One region of the Streptomyces sp. NPDC006602 genome, then DNA from elsewhere that is predicted to be linked to it. Evidence: riboswitches for the same ligand, from Rfam matches in the RefSeq annotation. Region 1 holds a riboswitch; each other region holds the start of a gene.

Region 1 (2,258 bases):
GCCGCCGCGGGAGACGATGCCGGTCTTGCGATTGGCGGTCAGCGGTACGTACGGCAGGCGCACGCCCGCGTGGACCGTCATGTAGTCCACGCCCTGCTCGGCCTGTTCGACGACCGTGTCCTTGTAGATCTCCCAGGTCAGTTCCTCCGCGCGCCCGTCGACCTTCTCCAGCGCCTGATAGAGCGGCACCGTGCCGATGGGGACGGGGGAGTTGCGCAGCACCCATTCGCGGGTGGTGTGGATGTTGCGGCCGGTGGACAGGTCCATGACCGTGTCGGCGCCCCAGCGGGTCGCCCAGGTCATCTTCTCGACCTCCTCCTCGATGGAGGACGTCACCGCGGAGTTGCCGATGTTGGCATTGACCTTCACCAGGAACCGCTTGCCGATGATCATCGGCTCGATCTCCGGGTGGTTGACGTTGGCCGGCAGCACGGCTCGGCCCGCCGCGATCTCCTCCCGCACGACCTCGGGCGAAACGTCCTCCCGAACGGCCACGAACTCCATCTCAGGAGTGATCTCGCCCCGGCGGGCGTACGCGAGCTGTGTGACCGCGTTGCCGTCCCTGCTGCGGCGCGGCAGGCGCGGCCGCCCGGGAAAGACCGCGTCGAGGTTGCGCAGACCACCTCGCGGCGAGGTGTGCTTGATCCCGTCGTCCTCGGGACGGGCGGGACGGCCCGCGTACTCCTCGGTGTCACCGCGGGCGATGATCCAGTTCTCCCGCAGCGGCGACAGGCCCCTGCGGACATCCGTCTCGGTCAGTGGATCGGTGTACGGGCCCGACGTGTCGTACAGCGTGACCGACTGCCCGTTGGTGAGGTGCACCTGACGGACCGGCACCCGCAGATCGGGGCGTGAGCCCTCGACGTACGCCTTGTGCCAGCCGATGGACTTCCCGCTCTCCTCGCTGAGCTCGTTCTGCTCGGAGGCAGGCGTGCGTGCGTCCTCGTTGGTCATGAGACCTACTCCCTACGCCGGCATTACCCGGTAACAGGTTCGGCGGTCGACGCAGCGGCTTCCGTCTGCCGACGTTTCGTGTGAAACATCACTCGCTTGAGGCGATGTTTCATGTGAAACATGACTGGGACGGAGGTCAGCGCCCTCTCAGCCCGGTGCTCCGAGCTCCCGCGTGTACAAAGGTGCCTCCACGCTAGCGTCAATTCGGGCGCGGTGAACAGGGGGCCCCTGTCGTTCTTGCGATGATCGGTCGGTGACCACGACACAGCAGTTCCCGTTTCCGCCATCCGAGCCTCCCCGCAGGCCGGGTGCCGGGCACGGCAACGGAGACGACCGCGGACGTGGCGACGGCCGTGGCGGCAGCCCTGGTGGCGGCAGCGGAGGCAGCCATGAAGGCGGCCATGAGTTTTTCGGTGCCAGGGGTGCCAGGCGTACCCATGGCGACGGAGTCGCCGACGGGCACCGTGGCGGTCATGGGCCCGGTCACGATGAAGGGCCGGGTTACGGCGAAGGGACTGGTCACGGCTCTGGTGCCGGTCACGGTCACGGTCACGGATCCGGGGGCCACGGTTCCGGAGGCGGGCAGGGGCCTGAGGGTCCAGGTTCCGGTGGTGGGCATGGGCCCGAGGGTCCAGGTGCCGGCGGGGGGCACGGCCACTCGCACAGCCACAGTCATGGGCCGGCCGCACCCGTCTCCAAGCACCTGCGCAAGGTCATCGCGGCGATCCTGATCCCGTTCGCCGCGGCCGTCCTGGTCGGGCTCGCGGTGCTGTGGCCCGGTGGCGCTCCGGGTCACGAGCGCACGGGCGTCGGCTTCGACCGGCAGACCCAGCAGGCCACGGTCACTGAGGTCGAGAGCGTGAGTTGCTCATCGGTGAACGCCTCGGGGGAGACTCCGACCGGCGACACATCCACCGCCGAGGGCTCGTCCGCGCAGCAGCAGGCGAACGGCACCTGCAAGAGGGCGACGATCCGGGTCGACACGGGCAAGGACAAGGGTCGTACGTTCACGGAGATCGTCCAGCCGGACCAGTCACGGCAGTTGCACGAGGGCGAGAAGGTCGTGGTCGCCTACGAGCCCTCTGCGCCGAGGGACCTGCAGTACTCGGTCACCGACGTCAACCGCCGCCTCCCGATGGCGCTGCTCGCCGGCATCTTCGCGCTCGCCGTCGTGATCGTGGGCCGGCTGCGGGGCGTCATGGCCCTGGTCGCGCTGGCCATCAGTTTCCTGCTGCTGAACTTCTTCGTCCTGCCCGCGATCCTGCAGGGCTCGAATCCGCTGGTCGTGGCCGTGGTCGGGGCGA
Region 2 (2,258 bases), on a different contig from region 1:
GGTCGGTGAGAAGCCGTTTCGTGCCAAGCAGCTCTCGCAGCACTACTTCGCGCGGTACGCGCACGATCCGCAGGAGTGGACGGACATCCCGGCCGGCTCCCGCGGGCGGCTTCAGGAGGCGCTGCTTCCGGACCTGATGTCGGTCGTCCGGCATCAGTCGACCGACCAGGACACCACCCGCAAGACGCTGTGGCGGCTGTTCGACGGGACCCTCGTCGAGTCGGTGCTGATGCGCTACCCGGACCGGGTGACCATGTGCATCAGCTCCCAGGCGGGCTGCGGCATGAACTGCCCGTTCTGCGCCACCGGACAGGCGGGCCTGGACCGGAACCTGTCCACCGCGGAGATCGTGCACCAGATCGTGGACGGGATGCGGGCGCTGCGGGACGGCGAGATCCCCGGTGGTCCGGCGCGGCTGAGCAACATCGTCTTCATGGGCATGGGGGAGCCCCTCGCCAACTACAACCGGGTCGTCGGTGCCATCCGGCGGCTCACCGACCCCGAGCCGGACGGGCTCGGGCTGTCGCAGCGTGGGATCACCGTCTCGACGGTCGGACTCGTCCCGGCGATCAACCGCTTCGCCGACGAGGGCTTCAAGTGCCGTCTCGCCATCTCGCTGCACGCGCCGGACGACGAGCTGCGCGACACCCTCGTCCCCGTGAACACACGGTGGAAGGTGCGCGAGGTCCTCGACGCGGGCTTCGAGTACGTCGAGAGGTCCGGGCGCCGGCTGTCCATCGAATACGCGCTGATCCGGGACATCAACGACCAGGCATGGCGGGGCGACCGGCTCGGGCGGCTGCTCAGGGGCAAGCCCGTGCACGTCAACCTGATCCCGCTGAACCCGACGCCGGGTTCGAAGTGGACCGCCTCCCGCCCCGAGGACGAGAAGGCGTTCGTCGAGGCCATCGCCGCCCATGGTGTACCGGTCACCGTCCGGGACACCCGTGGACAGGAGATCGACGGGGCGTGTGGTCAGCTCGCCGCGACCGAGCGGTAGTGTGACGTCCGTACGTACATCTTCATATTCCGACAGGGGAGCGCCACAGCGCTGAGAGTGCGGCACCGGCCGCAGACCCTCTGAACCTCGCCCAGGTCATTCTGGGTAGGAAGTTCGGTCACTACTCGAGCTGTTGCGCCCTGCCCGGGAGCCCTCGGATTCTTCGAGGCGCCCGGGCAGGGCCGCGTCTCTTCCTGGCCACCCCCAGGAGGAATTCTGTGAGCATCACCAAGAAGGCCACGGTTGTCGCCGTGGGACTCGGCCTCGTCACGCTCGCCGCGTGCGGGTCCTCCGACGCCGGAAGCGGCGGCGGCGAATCCAAGACCGTGACCCTCGTCAGCCACGACTCGTGGGCCGTCTCCAAGAGCGTCCTCGCGGGCTTCGAGAAGCAGTCCGGCTACAAGGTCAAGGTCCTCAAGGACGGCGACGCCGGGCAGGCCGTCAACAAGGCGATCCTGACCAAGGACAACCCGCAGGGCGACGTCTTCTTCGGCGTCGACAACACCCTGCTGTCGCGGGCGCTCGACAACGGGCTCTTCCAGTCGTACGAGGCGAAGGGCTCCGACCAGGTCGACCCCCAGTACCGGGTCGACCAGGACAAGCACCGGGTCACGCCGATCGACACCGGCGACATCTGCGTCAACTACGACAAGGCGTACTTCAGCAAGCACAAGCTGGCCCCGCCCACCTCGCTCGACGACCTGATCAAGCCCGCGTACAAGAACCTCCTCGTCACCGAGAACGCCTCCACCTCCTCGCCCGGCCTCGGCTTCCTGCTGGGGACCGCCGCCAAGTACGGCGACGACGGCTGGTCGGACTACTGGAAGAAGCTGAAGGCCAACGGCGTGAAGGTCGTGGACGGCTGGGAGCAGGCCTACAACGAGGAGTTCTCCGGTTCCGCCGGCGGCAAGAAGGCCAAGGCCGACCGGCCGCTGGTCGTCTCGTACGCGTCCTCGCCGCCCGCCGAGGTCATCTACGCCGACCCGAAGCCGACGACCGCGCCCACGGGCGTCGCCGCCGGCACCTGCTTCCGCCAGGTCGAGTACGCGGGCCTGCTGAGCAACGCCGAGAACACCAAGGGCGGCAAGGCGCTCCTCGACTTCCTGCTCACCAAGGAGTTCCAGGAGGACATGCCGCTCAACATGTTCGTCTACCCGGTGCGGGAGGGCGCGCAGGTGCCGGCCGAGTTCACCAAGTACGGTCCGCAGGCCAAGGATCCCGAGACCATGGACCCGGCCGAGATCGCCGACAACCGTGA
Region 3 (2,258 bases), on a different contig from region 1:
GCGGTGCTGAAGCGCTTGGGGGTGAAGGGGCGGGCCTCGTCCGGGAGTTCACCGGTGGTCAGGACGTGCGCCATGGCGTCGCCGGTGACCGGCGTGAGCAGTACGCCGTTGCGGTAGTGGCCAGTGGCCAGCAGCAGCCCGTCGAGGCCGGTCGGGCCGAGCAGCGGCGCGTTGTCGGGGGAGCCGGGCCGCAGACCGGCCCGCGTCTCCGTCAGCGGCAGCTCGGTGATCCCGGGCACCAGCTCGTGCGCGTCGCGCAGCAGCTCGTACACCCCGCCCGCGGTCACCGTCGTGTCCCAGCCCAGCTCCTCGCTGGTCGCGCCGACGACCAGCTCGCCGTTCTCGCGCGGCACCAGGTAGACCTGGCTGCCGCGCACCACGGCCCGCACGGTCCGGCTCAGGAACGGCGCGTACCGCTCGGGCACGGTCAGCCGCAGCACCTGCCCCTTCACGGGCCGTACGGGCGGCAGCAGGTCGTCCGGGACACCCGCGAGCCGCCCGCTGAGGCTGCCCGCGGCCAGCACCACCTGCCCGGTGCCCAGGACCGTGCCCTCGCGCGTCACGACACCGGCCGCCCGCTCCCGCAGGACCGACAGTCGCTCGGCCCAGGTGCGGTGGAAGACGACCCCGGCCCGCTCGCACGCGGCCACCAGTGCCGCCGCGAGCCGCCGCGGGTCGATCTGGTGGTCGCCGTCGACCCGCAGACCACCGCGCACGCCCGGCGCCAGCATGGGCTCCAGGCGTCGGCACTCCCGCCCGGACAGCCACTCGGATTCCAGCCCCGACTGCCGCTGCAGCGCGTGCAGTTCCCGCAGATGGGCGCGGTCGTCGGAGTCCAGCGCGACGGCGAGCGTGCCGCACCGGCGGTAGCCGAGGTCGTGCCCGGTGAGGTCGGTGAGCTCGGCCGCGAAGTCCGGATAGCGGCGGGCCGATTCCAGATTCAGGCCGAGCAGAGTCTGTTCGCCGTAGTGCAGTTCGGTGACGGCGGCCAGCATCCCGGCCGCCACCTGGGCGGCCCCGCCGCCCGGTTCGGGGTCCACGACGGCCACGGCGAACCCGCGTTGAGCGGCCCGCCAGGCCGTGACCAGCCCGATGATCCCGCCCCCGACGATCAGGACGTCTGAGGTGTGTGAGGTGTCCGACGTACGCGACATGGGCGTCCAGCCCCTCCCTTCGCCGGCATGACCCGGATCAGGTTCGTACGGTCGGAGGCCGCCAGCCTCCCTCTCAGCCCGGTGCGTCCGGGCTCCCGCGTGTGCTTTCGTTGGCCACCCTAGCCAATGCCGTATGTCTCAGTAAGGGAGCCTCCACCCGTGGCCCGCCCGCCCGCCTCCCACCACCACCCTCGAACGAGGGGCTCCGCCCCGCCCTGCAGATCTCTCGACGGACTCGTCCTCGCCCCCGTCGCCGATCAGGCACCAGGTCAGGTGAGTACCCGCACCCGGTTCGCGTACCACGAGAAGGACGGCGAGATCTGGGCCGAGTACGCGGGCGGGGACGTCGTACGTGGGTACCTGGTGGGGACGCGGGAGGGCGACCGCCTGGACTTCCGGTACGTACAGCTCAAGGAGGACGGGACGACGTCCTCGGGGCACTGTGCGTCGACGGTCGTCGAGCTTTCCGACGGCCGGGTGCGGCTGGAGGAGACCTGGGAGTGGGAGTCGCAGTCGGGCAGGGGGGCCAGCGTGGTGGAGCAGCTGACCGAGCACGCCCCCTGACTGACTTTTTGTCAGGTGTCTAAGGTGATCAGGTGAGCGAGCAGACGCAGGTACGGGCCACGTCCACGCCACGGCGTGTGGTTGTCGTCGGCGCGGGCATGGCCGGGGTGCAGACCGCGGTCGCCCTGCGGGAACAGGGCTACACCGGCAGCGTGACGCTGCTCGGCGCGGAGCCCCACCAGCCCTACGACCGGCCGCCGCTGTCGAAGGCCGTGCTGCTCGGCAAGGCCGAGGACTCCGCCTTCGACGTGGATTTCGAGGCGCTCGGCATCGAACTGTGGCTCGGGCGCGAGGTCCTGGGCGTCCGCCCCGCCGAGCACGAGCTGGACACCGCCGAGGGACCGGTGCCGTACGACGTCCTGGTCCTCGCCACCGGAGCCGAACCGGTTCGGCTGCCGGGCGCGGAAGGCGTGCCAGGCGTGCATCTGCTGCGCACTCTGGACGACGCCGAGCGGCTGCGCCCGGTGCTCGCCCGGCAGCACGACATCGTGGTCGTCGGCGCGGGCTGGATCGGCGCCGAGTTCGCAACGGCGGCCCGCG

What was found. A riboswitch is a leader RNA that binds a small molecule or an ion and turns the genes downstream of it on or off. The one in region 1 is predicted to bind thiamine pyrophosphate.
Region 2: it holds a riboswitch for thiamine pyrophosphate, as region 1 does, so the genes downstream of both, ACFYO2_RS20855 (thiamine ABC transporter substrate binding subunit) here and thiC (phosphomethylpyrimidine synthase ThiC) in region 1, are expected to answer to the same signal.
Region 3: it holds a riboswitch for thiamine pyrophosphate, as region 1 does, so the genes downstream of both, thiO (glycine oxidase ThiO) here and thiC (phosphomethylpyrimidine synthase ThiC) in region 1, are expected to answer to the same signal.

Annotation. Positions count from the first base shown of each region.
Region 1 is NZ_JBIAHG010000005.1:336,636-338,893, reverse strand. Features, by position in the region: gene thiC (phosphomethylpyrimidine synthase ThiC) at 1-954, opposite strand, end outside; TPP riboswitch at 947-1,136, opposite strand; gene ACFYO2_RS16635 (YibE/F family protein) at 1,208-2,258, shown strand, end outside.
Region 2 is NZ_JBIAHG010000007.1:211,391-213,648, forward strand. Features, by position in the region: gene rlmN (23S rRNA (adenine(2503)-C(2))-methyltransferase RlmN) at 1-1,000, shown strand, start outside; TPP riboswitch at 1,025-1,130, shown strand; gene ACFYO2_RS20855 (thiamine ABC transporter substrate binding subunit) at 1,219-2,258, shown strand, end outside.
Region 3 is NZ_JBIAHG010000001.1:441,855-444,112, reverse strand. Features, by position in the region: gene thiO (glycine oxidase ThiO) at 1-1,154, opposite strand, end outside; TPP riboswitch at 1,152-1,263, opposite strand; gene ACFYO2_RS02015 (hypothetical protein) at 1,428-1,718, shown strand; gene ACFYO2_RS02010 (NAD(P)/FAD-dependent oxidoreductase) at 1,751-2,258, shown strand, end outside.